DNA from 2 places in the Nocardioides sp. BGA-UO-ETr-FS32 genome. Region 2 is predicted to be linked to the other one. Evidence: riboswitches for the same ligand, from Rfam matches in the RefSeq annotation. Region 2 holds a riboswitch; the other holds the start of a gene.
What was found. A riboswitch is a leader RNA that binds a small molecule or an ion and turns the genes downstream of it on or off. The one in region 2 is predicted to bind thiamine pyrophosphate.

Region 1 (6,851 bases), 140 kb from region 2:
TCTGGCCGTCGCGGACCACGTGGATGACGTCCGAGAGATCCAGGAGCTCGGGAAGGTCGGAGCTGATGACCAGGACGGCGGTGCCCTCGTCCGCGAGCTCGCGCACGAGGCGGTGGATCTCCGCCTTGGCGCCGACGTCCACACCGCGGGTCGGCTCGTCGAGCACGATCACGCGCGGGCGGAGGCCCAGCCACTTGGCGATGACGACCTTCTGCTGGTTGCCACCGCTGTAGTCGCCCGCGTCGCGCTTGACGTTCGGCGGGCGCAGCCCGACGGTGTCCGCGAGCGCGCTGGCGAAGGCCTGCTGCCTGGCCGGGCTGGTCACGCCGGCCCGGGAGATCGCGCGGCGGTTGGGAAGGGCGATGTTGTCGCTGACCGACATGCTCAGCGCCAGGCCGTCCTGGCGTCGCTCCTCGGGGACGAACGCGATGCCGTGGCGGACCGCCGACTGGTAGCTGCCGACGCGACGCACGCGGCCGTCGACGAGGACCGTGACGTCCCCGCCCGTCCGCAGGTCGACCCCCAGCATCGCGCGGACGAGCTCGCTGCGCCCGGCGCCGACGAGCCCGCCGAGGCCGACGATCTCCCCGGCGCGTACGTCGAGGTCGATGCCGCGCACCTTCGGTGCGGTGATGCCTCGGGCGGACAGGACGACGGCGCCGGGGTTGCTCTCCCGGACCACGCCGAGGTCCTGCTTGAGCTCGCGGCCCACCATCTTGTCGACGAGGCCGTCGGGGGTGGTGTCCGCGATGTCCGCCGTGTCGATGTGCCGGCCGTCGCGGAGCACGGTGACGCGCTCGCAGATGGCGAAGATCTCGGGCAGCCGGTGCGAGATGTAGACGATCGCCAGGCCACCTCGGGCCAGCCGCTGCAGCATCTCGAGCAGGTAGTCGGTCTCGGCGGGGGTCAGCGTGGCGGTGGGCTCGTCCAGGATGAGCACTCGCGGCTTGCGGGCCACGGCGCGGGCGATCTCGATGAACTGGCGCAGGGACACCGAGAGCCGCGAGACCGGCTCGTCGAGGTCGATCGAGACACCGATCTCCTCGAGCGCCGCCCCGGCGTAGCGCTGCATCTCCTTGCGGCTGATCGCGCCGCCACGGGTCGGGAACGCGCCGAGCATGATGTTCTCCGCGACGGTCATCTCCGGCACGAGGCTGAGCTCCTGGTGGACCAGGGCGATCCCGGCGTCGAGCGCGGCGCGGGTGCCGCCCTCGAGGGGCTGTCCGTCGACCAGGACGGTGCCCTCGGTGGGCTCCAGGATCCCGGCGAGGATGCGCATCAGGGTCGACTTGCCGGCGCCGTTCTCACCGACGAGCGCGTAGATCTCTCCCGCGCGCACCGAGACGCTCACGCCGTCGAGTGCGACCGCGCCGCCGAACCGCTTGACGATCGAGTCGGCCTCGATCACCACGGGCCCGACCGTTGAGGACTGGTCGTCGCTCACGCCGTGCTCCTTCCGTTTGGAACGTTGAGTGACCACTGTCATGTGGTAGACGTCACAAACGAAGAACGTACACTAGGAGTGCACGCTAGGGAACCCCTAAAGAGAACACTTCTGATCAAACGTTCTCTCTGACAGAACAGAGATCAATGACCGCGCCGGCCGCCGTCGAGCGAGAGGTGGCCGTCCTCGGCGGACTCGGCGCCCGACCGGGGTGAGTCGAGGATGAACCACACCGCGCGGACCTCCTCGGGCGTGCTGTTCCAGAACCGGTGCGGGACGACGGAGTCGAAGGCGATCGAGTCGCCCGCGTGCAGCACCGTGGTCTCGAAGCCCACCTGGACGGTGAGGCTGCCCGACACGACGAGGCCGTACTCGCGACTGGAGTGCTGGATGAAGTCGATCGTGCGGCCGCCGCCCTCCGGAGCGGGCGGATAGACCACCTCGATGAACTCGGCACCGTTCTCCGGTCGCGGCGTGAGCCGCTCCCACCGCGTCCCTCCGGCCAGCGGGAGGGTCGGACGCTCGGGTGCTCGCAGGACGATCCCGCCCGACACCAGGGGGTCGAACGTGCCGTGCCTGCCCGTGCCGGGGCTCGTCCCGGCCGCGGACGGGTCCGACGCCGACGGCACCTCGGCAACGGGTGACACGTCGTCGAACAGGCTGTCCATGGAGATCTCGAGCTCGCTGACCACGTTGTAGAGGGCCCGGACGCTGAACGACGCCAGGCCCCTCTCGACCTGGGAGACGTGGCTGGCGGACACCTCCACGCGACGCGCGAGCTCGCGGACGCTGATCCCAGCTGCCTCACGTGCCGTACGGATGCGGTCCCCGATCGCGATCCACTCGGCGGTCGATGCCTGGTTCTCTGTCACGTCTGCACCCTCTGGCCTGTTCTCACTCAATGCACGGTCAGTGTGCACACACCATACGCGCGAACGAGGACTGTGCACACCGACGACCTCTGCTAGCGTCACCGCCGTCCACACGGGAGTCCGCGGAAGCGGGCTGAGAGGGAGCTGGAACCGCTCCGACCGTCGTACCTGATCCGGGTCATGCCGGCGAAGGAAGTGAGTTCCCCATGGCTCTGCCACGCATGTTCTGCCTGGTCTCCTCGACCGACGACCTGTCCCTGCTGTCCGAGCTCGCCGAGGTCGGGGTCGAGGGCTTCCAGGTCCGCGACAAGGACGTCACCACGCGCGAGCTCGTCGAGCTGACCCGCGTCGTGCAGGCGGCCGTACGCCCCGCCGGCGCGATGGTCGTGGTCGACGACCGGCTCGACGTGGCGCTCGCGACCGGCGCCGACGGCGTGCACCTCGGCACCGAGGACCTGCCCGTCGAGCTCGCGACGCGGGCGGCACCGCACCTGGTCGTCGGCGCGACCTGCCGCGACCGGGCGGACGTCGAGCGTGCCGCGGCGGCCGGGGCGGCGTACGCCGGCTTCGGTCCGGTGTTCGCGACCTCGAGCAAGGCGGGCCTGCCGGACCCCCTGGGACCTGCCGCGGTCACCGCCGCCGGCGGCGTGCTGCCGCTGGTGGCCATCGGCGGGATCTCCGCCGGCCGGGTGGCGGAGGTCCTCGACGCAGGGGCCTACGGCGTCGCGGCGCTGGGCGCCATCTGGCGCGAACCCGATCCGCTCCGGGCAGCGAAGGAGCTGGTGCGGGAGCTCGGCTGATGCGCGTGCACGTCCTCGGTGCCGGCATCGTCGGGCTCGCCTGTGCCGAGGAGCTCGTGGCCCGCGGCCACGACGTCACGGTCGTCGACCCGGCACCCGGCAGCGGTGCGTCGGCCGTCGCGGCCGGGATGCTGTCGCCGGGCGGGGAGGCCTGGTACGGCGAGCCGGACGTCCACCGGCTGGGTGTCGCGAGCGCGCGCCTGTGGCCGGCGTACGCCGCGCGGCTGGGCGTGCCGCTGCACGACCGCGGGACCCTGCTGGTGGGCCACCACGCGGCGGACCGGCACGACGTCGAGCGGCAGGCCGAGGTGCTGGCAACCCTGGGCGTCGACGTCGACGTGCTCACGTCCGCGCAGGTCCGCCGGCTCGAGCCGGCGCTGGGTCGGGTCGCCGGTGGCCTCGCGCTCCGCGACCGTGCCGTCGATCCGCGGGCCGTGGTCACCGCGCTGCTCCGGCGTCTCGGCGAGCGGGTCCACGCCCGCTCCCCGCTCGGCGACGCGGACGCCCTCGTCGTCGCCACCGGCTCCCGCCTCCCGGCGCCGTGGACGACGCTCGTGCGAGGCGTACGCGGGGAGGTCGTCCGGCTCCGGACCGACGACCCGCCGCGTCACGTCGTGCGTGGCTGGGTGGGCGGCGAGCCGGTCTACGTGGTGCCACGGTCCGGCGGCGAGGTGGTCGTCGGCGCGACCGTCGAGGAGCACGACACCGACCCCGTGCCGACGGCCGGCGGCGTGGTGCGGCTGCTGCGGGCGGCGCGCGTCCTGCTGCCGTCGCTCGACCGGGCGGAGCTGCTGGCCTGCGAGGCCCGCGACCGGCCGGCGACCCCGGACCACCTGCCGCTGGTCGGGCCCACCGGCGACCCCGGGACCTTCCTGGCTGCCGGCCACTTCCGCCACGGAGTGCTCCTCGCTCCCCTCACCGCACGGCTCCTCGCCGACGCGGTCGACGGGGCCGACCCCGATCCCGCCGTCGACCCCCGACGGCTCGACCCTGGAGGACCGCAGTGCACCTGACCCTCAACGGCGCCGCCCACGTCGCCGACGTCACCACCCTGCTCGAGCTCGTCGGGCCTATCCCCGACGGCCACGCCGTCGCGGTCAACCACGAGGTCGTGCCCCGCGCCGAGCACGGCACCCGGCTGCTGGTCGACGGCGACGTCGTCGACGTGGTGACGGCGGTGGCCGGCGGATGACCTCTCCGATGACCGGTCTGGTGATCGCCGGCCGGACCCTGTCGTCCCGGCTCTTCCTCGGCACGGGCGGGCTCCCGCGCCCCGACCTCGTCGCGCCGGTCCTGGATGCGGCGCGGCCCGGTCTGGTGACGGTCAGCGTGCGGCGTACGTCGAGCTCCGCGCCCGGCGGTCTGCTGGCGCAGCTGGTCGAGGCCGGGATCCCGGTCCTGCCCAACACGGCCGGCTGCCTGTCGGCGCGTGAGGCCGTGACGACCGCCGAGCTGGCCCGGGAGGCGCTGGGCACCGACTGGGTGAAGCTCGAGGTGATCGGCGACGAGACCAGCCTGCTGCCCGACGCCGTCGAGCTGGTCGAGGCCGCCGCCGAGCTCGTGGCACGGGGCTTCACGGTGCTGCCCTACGCCACCGCCGACCCGGTGCTCGCCCGCCGCCTCGCCGACGTCGGCTGCGCGGCGGTGATGCCGCTGGGGTCCCCGATCGGCTCCGGGCTGGGCATCCTCGACCCGTACGCCATCGAGGCCGTCGTGGCAGCCGTCGACGTACCGGTCGTCCTCGACGCGGGGATCGGCACCGCCTCCGATGCGGCGCTGGCGATGGAGCTCGGCTGCGACGCGGTCCTCGCCGCCACGGCGGTGACGCGCGCGGCGGACCCGGTCGCGATGGCCCGAGCGCTCCGCCTGGCCGTCGAGGCCGGGGCTGCCGCTCGGGGAGCGGGCCGGGTCCCGCGCCGTACGACCGCGCGCTCGGCCAGCCCGCTCGCGGGGAGGATCGCGTGATCCCCCGGCTGGTCCTGCTGACCGACCGGTCGCAGCTGAGGCTCGGCCGCGGCCTCGTCCGCACGGTGCGGGAGTGCGTCGACGCCGGTCTGGCGGCGGTGGTGGTGCGCGAGCACGACCTCGAGCCCGGTCAGCGGCAGGCCCTTGTCGCCGACCTCGCGGCGATCGACGGGCTCACCGTGATCTCCTCGCGGATCCCCGACGACTCCGCCGACGGCCTGCACGTCGCGGCCCACCAGCCCGCCCCCGCCGAGGGCTGCTGGGGCAGGTCGTGCCACTCCCGCGCCGACGTCACCGGGGCGGCCGAGCAGGGCGCGTCCTGGGTGACCCTGTCGCCGTACGCCGCCAGCGCCAGCAAGCCGGGGCACGGCCCCGCGCTCCCGGCATCAGCCTTCGCAGGGCACCCGCTGCCGGTGCTCGCCCTGGCCGGGGTCGACGCCGCCAACGCGGCATCCGCCGTCGCGGCCGGCGCCCACGGAGTCGCGGTGATGGGAGCGGTGATGCGGGCCGCCGACCCGGCCGCCGTCGTCGCCGACCTGCTGCGGGACCTCCCGTGCTGACCCCGCCCGTGGTGCTGGCCGTGGCCGGCACCGACAGCGGCGGTGCCGCGGGACTCGCTGCCGACCTGGCGACGATCGGGCACCTCGGCTGCCACGCCGCCTGCACCGTCACGGCGGTGACCGCGCAGGACACCACCGGCGTCCACGCGATCCACGAGCTGCCCGTCGAGGCCGTCGCGCAGCAGCTGGACGCGGTCCTCGGCGACCTCCCGGTCGCGGTCGTGAAGACCGGGATGCTCGGCACGCCCGACGTCGTCCGCCTGGTCACCGACCGGCTCGGCCACCTCCCCGTCGTGGTGGACCCGGTCCTCGCCGCCACCAGCGGCGCGGTGCTCGGCGACCGCGGCGTCGCGGCGGCGTACGTCGACCACCTGCTCCCGGCGGCGCTGGTCGCCACGCCCAACCTCGACGAGGCCCGCACCCTCGCGGGTCGCGACGGTCCCGCGCCCGAGCTGGCCGCGCGGCTCGCCGACCTCGGCTGCGCGGTGGTGCTGACCGGCGGCCCCGAGTGGCGCCCCGGGTCGCCCGCCGCGACGTGCACCGACTGGTTGTGCGAGCCCGGAGCCGCCGCGACGGCGCTGCGGCACCGGGCCGTCGCCACCACCGCCGACCACGGCACCGGGTGCACCTACGCCAGCGCGCTCGCCGCGCGGATCGCCCACGGCGACGCCCTCACCGACGCCGCCCGCACCGCGGCGGCGTACGTCTCGGGCCGTCTTTCAGACAGCAGCGGCTGGCGGCTCGGGCGCGGCCGCGGCCCCGTCTCCCACCTGTCCCCCACCCTCTCCCCCCACCTCCAGGAGGAACCCGCATGACCGTCCACCCCGCCCACGAGCGCGTGCTCACCGGCCCCCTCGGCGTGCCGGTCACGCGCGTCCGGCTGACCAACGGCGAGACCTTCGACCGCTACTGCACCTCCGGCCCGGGCTCCGACCCGGCGACCGGCCTGGCCCCGTTGCGCGGCGAGTGGATCGCCGCCCGCGACGACACCGAGGAGTACGCCGGACGCGCGACCGAGCTGCTCGACAACGGCCGCTCCGCCGTACGCCGCGGCAGCGCACGGGAGGAGTGGCCGGGCAGCCGCCGTCCGCCGCTCCGGACGCGCGCCGGCCGCATCGTCACCCAGCTCCACTACGCCCGCCAGGGGATCGTCACGCCGGAGATGGAGTACGTCGCCGCGCGCGAGGGCTGCGACGTCGAGCTGGTGCGC
Region 2 (6,851 bases):
CAGGCTGGTCGCCAGCGCGGCGGTGACCGGCACCAGCAGCGCCTGGTTGTCGCCGACGGTCGTGAGCGCGCGGTAGTTGTCGAGGCCCCAGCCGTCCCCCACCGCGAGCGAGCCGAGCACCAGCGTGAGGATCGGCAGGAGCATCGCCCCGAGCACCAGCAGCGTGGCGACGACGACGGGCGCGTCGGAGCGGCGTACGGCCCGCGCGGGCGACACGGTGCGCTGGGCCGTCGGGTCGGGCGTCGCGCGCAGCCGCGCGGCGAGGGCGAGCAGGCCGACGACCACCACGATCTGCAGCACCGACAGCGCCGCCGCCGCCTGCAGGTCGAAGATCGTCGTGGTCAGCAGGTAGATCTCGGTCTCGACCGTCGCGTAGCGGACGCCGCCGAGGGTGAGCACGATGCCGAACGCCGTCGCGCAGAAGAGGAAGACGATGCTGGCGGCGCCGACGATCGCCGGGCGCAGCGCCGGCAGGGTGACCGTGCGGAGCACCTGCCACGGGGACGCGCCGAGCGCGGCGGCCGCCTGCCCGGGGCGGGGGTCGAGCGACTCCCACGCCGCCCCGACGGTCCGCACCACGACGGCGACGTTGAAGAACACCAGTCCGGCCACGATCGCGACCGGCGTCCCGTCGAGGCCGAGGAATCCGAGCGGGCCGCCCTCGCCCAGCAGCTGCCGGAACGCGACGCCCACGACGACGGTCGGCAGCACGAACGGCACGAGCAGCGCCGCCCGCACCGCCGCGCGGCCCGGCAGCGCGAGCCGGTGGAGGGCGTACGCCGCGGGCAGGCCGAGCACGACGGCGAGCAGCGTCGCGGTGCCGGAGGTCCACACGGTGAACCACGCGACCCGGCGCACGCGCGACCGGGCGAGGACGTCGAGCACCGCCCCGGGCGCGAACCGGCCGTCGACGACGAACCCCTCGGCGACCATGCCGGTCACCGGCAGGACGAACAGCACGCCGAGCACCAGCACCGGCCCGGCGGCCAGCGCGAGGAGGGCGAGGACCCGCCTCACCTGGAGATGACGTCGGTCCACTCGGTCAGCCACTGCTCGCGGTTGGCGGCGATCTCGTCGGGGGAGACCTCGAAGGGGTCGGTGGGCTGGGGGGCGAACTCGGCCCAGTCGTCGGGGACGGTCGCGCCCGGCATGACCGGGAAGACGTACATCGACTCCGGGAGCGCGCTCTGCACCTCGTCGGTCAGCATCCAGTCGACGAGCGCCGCGGCGCCCTCGGGGTTGTCGGCACCCGCGAGCACCCCGGCGTACTCGACCTGGCGGAAGCAGGTGTCGAGCAGTGCCGCGGTGGTGGTGCGGCCGTCGGCGACGGTGAAGGCCGGGGAGGAGTCGTAGGAGACCACGATCGGGCGGGTGCCCTGCTCGGACCCGGCGGTGAAGTCACCGTAGTAGGCGTCCTCCCACCCGTCGACGACCTTGGCGCCGTTGGCCAGCAGGTCGGTCCAGTAGTCCTGCCAGTCGTCGCCGTAGGCCGCGACGGTGGCGAGGAAGAAGGCCATGCCGGGGCTGCTCGTCGAGGCGCCGGGGGTCACCATCAGGTCGGCGTACGCCGGGTCGGTGAGGTCGTCGAGGGTCTCCGGCGGTGCGAGGCCCTCGGCGTCGAACCAGTCGGTGTCGACGTTGACGCAGACGCTCGCGGAGTCGATCGGCACGAGCTTGTCGCCGCCCTCGGCGAGGACGTACTCCTCCGGCGGGGTCGCCGTGGTGGTCACCTCCGCGAACGCGCCCTCGCCCAGAGGCCGCGAGGCGAAGGTGTTGTCGATCCCGAAGGCCGCGTCGGCGATCGGGTTGTCGGCGGTGAGGCTGAGCTTGGTGGCCAGCGTGCCGGCGTCGCCGGCGGCGCGGACCTCGAGCGTGTAGCCGGACTCCTCCTCGAACGCCCGCACCAGCTTCTTGGGCAGCGTGAACGACTCGTGGGTGGCGAGGACGACGGTGCCACCGGGCTCGCCGGTGTCCCCCGGCTCTGCCGACGAGGTCGACGGCTCGGTCGCGGTCGGACCGTCGCCCCCACCTGCGAGGCTGCAGCTGCCCAGCAGCAGGGTCGCCGCGGTGGCGGCCCCCGCGGTCAGGGCAGCGCGGACGCGTACGTGCTTCATCTGGACTCCCTTGCGCCGGTGCTAACCGGATCAGGTTCGGAGGGTCTGCGGCTGGTCCGCACTCTCAGCACGCCTGCGCGTGCTCCCCTGTCTTCTGTCCCTCAGCCTAGCGCCGTCCCCGCGGGCCCCTACGCTGCGTCCATGCCGAGCCGCCGCCACGACCTCCTGGCCACGCTTGTCCCGCGGCTGCGCCGCGCGCAGGAGATCGGGAGCGAGCCGGAGGAGCGGGCCCGGGTCGAGGCGTGGCACCGCACCCTCGACCGGTCGCTGCCGACGCGCGCCGTGCCGGACTTCGCGAAGCGGTGGGAGCACGCGGTGACCGACCTCGGCTTCCCGTGCCACGTCCTGACGCCGCGGGACCGGCCGGCGACGCGGACGCTCTACTACGTGCACGGCGGCGGCTACATGGCGCCGATCGACGCCTTCCACGTGCGCTACGCGACCCGGCTGGCGTCCGCGATCGGCGCCCGGGTCGTGCTGCCCGACTACCCCCTCGCCCCCGAGCACACCTGGCGCGACTCCCACGACGCGCTCGTCGACGACCTGGCCCGCTGGACCACCGAACCGGGCGGCGTGGTGCTGGCCGGCGACTCGGCCGGCGGTGGCCTCGCGCTCGCCCTGGCGCTCTCCGTGCGAGACCGCGGGCTGGTGCCCGCGACCCACCTGGTGCTCCACGCGCCGTGGGTCGACCTGACCACCTCGACGGCAGAGGAGACGAGGGCCGCCGACGCGATCGACCCGTGGCTGTTCATCGGCAAGGTCGAGGCGTACGCAGGGTGGTGGGCCGGCTCGCCCGACGACCTGGGCCGTCCCGAGGTCTCCCCCGCCCTCGCCGACCTCGCCGGCCTGCCGCGCACCCTCATGCTCTACGGCACCCGCGACCTGCTGGCTCCGGGGTGCCGCCTGCTCGCGCGGCGCGCGGCCGAGGCTGGCTGGGACCTCACGTGGGTCGAGGAGGCCGACCTCATCCACGTCTACGGGCTGCTGCCGATCGCCCCCGAGGCACGGCGGGCGTTCGACCAGGTCGTGGAGTTCGTCCGGTGAGGGTGCTCGTCGCCGGCGTCGACGACCTGCCGGCGCGCACGGCGTACGGCGTGTGGCGGCTGCGGCAGCAGGTGTTCGTCGTGGAGCAGGACTGCCCCTATCCCGACCTCGACGGCCGCGACCTCGAGGAGACCACCCGCCACGTCGTGCTGCTCGACGACGACGGCTCGGTGCTGGGCACCCTCCGCGTGCTCGACGACGGCGACGCCGCACGGATCGGCCGGGTCGTGGTCGCGCCGGCCGCCCGGGGACGCAGGCTCGCGGCGCTGATGATGGACGAGGCGATGGCGCTGTGCGGCAGCCGCGAGGTGCGCCTCGACGCCCAAACCGAGCTGACGGGGTTCTACGAGGCGTACGGCTTCGCGGTGACCGGGCCCGAGTTCGACGAGGACGGCATCATGCACGTGCCGATGCGTCGGCCGGCAGAGATCCTCTAGGCCTTGCGCTGGGGCCGGGACGAGCGAGACTGGAGTGACACGGCTTCCGAAGGAGATGACCGCCGTGATCACCCTCGCCCACGATCTAGAGAGCATCCACCACGACCTCGCACACCGCCTGGCCCTGGCCGCCGACGCACGACCCGACGTGCGCCACCCCCGCGACCACTACACCGCCATCGACACGTTCCTGGCAGCGGCCAGCCGGCACAACGCCGCCATGGTCGACGCGATCGCGCCACTCGTTCGCCACCTCCCCGGTGGTCACGACCTCGCCCACGAGTTCCTGGCCGCCAGCCGCTCCTACGAGGAGTCCCTGGCCCAGGTGAAGGCCAAGCTGTACGGCTCCACGTTCGCGGTCGGACGGCCGTGGCCGCCCATCTGGCAGGACGTGCGTCACGAGTTCGCGTTGGTGTGCGACCTGGAGCGACGGCTTGCCGCAGCCCTGCTCGACGCGGAGCCGGACGACCCCCGGGACCTGGGCATGGTGCTCCACCACGCCGAGCTGGCCTCCCCCACGCGGCCGCACCCGTGGATCCCGCACCGGGGGGAGGTCGGCCGGATCGCCCGCGCGGTGGCCCGTCGGGTCGACAGCTTCTGGGACGCCGCCGAGGGACGCATGGTCCCTGAGCCGGTGCGCCACCACGACCGCGAGCACCAGGGTCCGCTGACGCAGTACCTCCTGGCCGACCCGCACCTGGAGGAGGAGTGACCGCTCGAACGTCGCAGCAATAGCCAGCACCAGACCGTGCCGGTCGTCATGATGGGTCGGTGCCCCTCAACGTCGAGCTCGCGGAGATCCGGGACTTCCTCGTGGCCCACGCACCGTTCGACTCCCTCCCGGCCGCGGTCCTCGAGTCGATCCCGCCGCGGCTGAGCATCGGCTACCACCGCCGCGGGACCGTGGTGCTGGCCGAGGGCACCACCCCGGTGGAGCTGCTGGTGGTGAGGTCGGGGGCCGTCGAGCTGCGCGCCCGCGACGGCGAGCTGGTCGAGCGGGGCGCCGCCGGCACCTGCATCGGCGGCGCCGCGCTGGCGACCGGGTCGCCGCAGCCGGTCACCGTCCACGCGATCGAGGACACCCTGGTCCTGGCCTGCCCGGCCGACCTGTTCGACCAGCTCCGCGGGCAGCACGCCGACTTCGCGTCCTTCTTCGAGCACCGCGCCGGACGGCTGCGCGAAGCCGTCGCCCGGCAACGACGGGAGGTGACCGGCCCGGAGCGGTCGATGCTGTCCAGCACGGTGCGCGACCTGGTGAGCCGGGCGCCGGTCAGCATCCGTGCCGACGCCTCCGTCCTGGAGGCTGCCCGGTTGATGTCGGCCGAGCGGATCTCCTCGGTGCTGGTCACCGACGGCGAGGCCCTCGTCGGCATCCTGACGGACCGCGACCTGCGCACCCGGGTCCTGGCCGCCGCCGTGGACCCGGCTGGTCCCGTGTCCGCGGTGATGACGCCGGACCCGGCGACCACCCGCCCCGACTCCCCTGCCCTCGAGGCGCTGCTCGAGCTGGTGCGCCGCAACATCCACCACCTTCCCGTGGTCGACGACGGACGACCTGCCGGCATGGTCACGGCCACCGACCTGCTCCGGCTCCAGCAGGCCAACCCGGTGTTCCTCGTCGGCGACATCGCCAAGGCCCCTGACGTCGCTACGATCGCGGAGCTGGCGACCCGTCTGCAGCGAGTGGTCGCCGGGCTCGTCCGGCAGGGCACGTCGGCCCACGACGCCGGTCGCGTCGTCACCACCGTCGGGGACGCGATCGAGCAGCAGGTCATCGCGCTCGCCGAGGCCGAGCTCGGCGCGCCACCGGTGCCGTACGCCTGGCTGACCCTGGGCTCCCGGGCCCGCTTCGAGCAGGCCCTCGCCCCCGACCAGGACCATGCCCTGCTGCTGCACGACGACTACCGGCCCGACGAGCACGGGCCCTGGTTCGGCGAGCTCGCCGAGCTCGTCACGGGCGGCCTGGAGGCCGTCGGCTACCCCCGGTGCCGCGGCGACAAGATGGCCACGAACCCCAGGTGGCGCCAGCCCCTGGTCACCTGGCGCGGCCACGTGGCGCGCTGGGTCGGCACCCCCACCCCGGAGGCGATCCTCGAGGCCAGCGTGTTCTTCGACCTGCGGCACCAGTACGGCGACCCGGACCTGACCGCCGAGCTGGTCGCCGACCAGCGCCGGGCAGCCAAGGGCGCGCCGATCTTCCTGGCCCACCTGGCCGCCGCCGCGGCGTCGCACCACACGCCGCTCGGCTTCTTCCGCGGCCTGGTCGTGGACCGGTCCGGCGAGCACCGCGACACGCTCGACGTGAAGCGGGGCGGCATCAACACCATCGTCGAGATCGCCCGCCTGCACGGGCTGGCGTGCGGGTCGCAGGAGATGTCGACCCTCGCCCGGCTCGAGGACGCCGTCGCCGCCGGCCTCGTCAGCCCGACGCTCGGAGCCGACCTGCGCGACGCGTGGGAGTTCCTGGCGCACCTGCGGCTGCGGCACCAGGTCGAGCAGGTCGGCGCCGGGACACCGGCCGACAACTGGGTCGACCCGTCGTCGCTCAGCCACTTCGAGCAGCGCCACCTCAGGGCGGCGTTCGGCGTCATCAGGTCCGCCCAGGGCGCCATCGCGCAGCGCTATCCCGTCCGCGAGCTGACGTGACGCCCGACGACCGGACCCCGCTCGACCGGCTGCCCCTGCTGGCAGTGGACCTCGAGACCACCGGGCTCTCCCCGGCCCGCGACCAGGTGCTGGCCGTGGGCTGGGTGCCGGTGGACGGCCTGCGCATCGATCTCTCCGGGGGCCGGCGCCACGTCGTACGCCGCGACGACCCCGGCGACGCGGTCACCATCCACGGCCTGACCCACGACGACCTCGAGGAGGGCCGGCCGCTCGCGGAGGTGCTGGCCGAGCTGCGACGTGCCCTGGCGGGACGCGTGCTCCTCGCCCACCACGCCCCGTTCGAGCTGGCCTTCCTCGACGCGGCCTTCCGCACCGTGGGCGAGCGTCCGGTCCTGCCGCCGGCGGTGTGCACCCTGGAGCTCCAGCGGCGCCTGCTGGTCCGCCACGGCGAGGTCCGCCCCGGGGAGCTGCGCCTCTGGAGGGCCAGGGAGCGCCACGGGCTGCCGGTCACGGCGGCCCACGACGCCCTCGGGGACGCGCTGGCCTGCGCCGAGCTCTACCTGGCGCAGACGGCCGAGCTCGGCGCGAGCGGGCCGCTGAGCCTGCGGGACGTACGCCGCCGCGAGCCGTGGTTCGACCGCCTCAGGTC

Region 1: it holds a riboswitch for thiamine pyrophosphate, as region 2 does, so the genes downstream of both, AC57BS_RS21245 (thiamine phosphate synthase) here and AC57BS_RS20580 (thiamine ABC transporter substrate-binding protein) in region 2, are expected to answer to the same signal.

The regions. Positions count from the first base shown of each region.
Region 1 is NZ_JCAQOX010000017.1:216,127-222,977, forward strand. It holds gene AC57BS_RS21235 (sugar ABC transporter ATP-binding protein) at 1-1,444, opposite strand, end outside; gene AC57BS_RS21240 (helix-turn-helix domain-containing protein) at 1,588-2,316, opposite strand; TPP riboswitch at 2,419-2,528, shown strand; gene AC57BS_RS21245 (thiamine phosphate synthase) at 2,523-3,116, shown strand; gene AC57BS_RS21250 (FAD-dependent oxidoreductase) at 3,116-4,129, shown strand; gene thiS (sulfur carrier protein ThiS) at 4,120-4,308, shown strand; gene AC57BS_RS21260 (thiazole synthase) at 4,317-5,081, shown strand; gene AC57BS_RS21265 (thiamine phosphate synthase) at 5,078-5,641, shown strand; gene thiD (bifunctional hydroxymethylpyrimidine kinase/phosphomethylpyrimidine kinase) at 5,635-6,456, shown strand; gene thiC (phosphomethylpyrimidine synthase ThiC) at 6,453-6,851, shown strand, end outside.
Region 2 is NZ_JCAQOX010000017.1:75,990-82,840, forward strand. It holds gene AC57BS_RS20575 (ABC transporter permease) at 1-1,017, opposite strand, end outside; gene AC57BS_RS20580 (thiamine ABC transporter substrate-binding protein) at 1,014-2,114, opposite strand; TPP riboswitch at 2,104-2,213, opposite strand; gene AC57BS_RS20585 (alpha/beta hydrolase) at 2,256-3,158, shown strand; gene AC57BS_RS20590 (GNAT family N-acetyltransferase) at 3,155-3,595, shown strand; gene AC57BS_RS20595 (hypothetical protein) at 3,660-4,307, shown strand; gene AC57BS_RS20600 (putative nucleotidyltransferase substrate binding domain-containing protein) at 4,367-6,241, shown strand; gene AC57BS_RS20605 (3'-5' exonuclease) at 6,238-6,851, shown strand, end outside.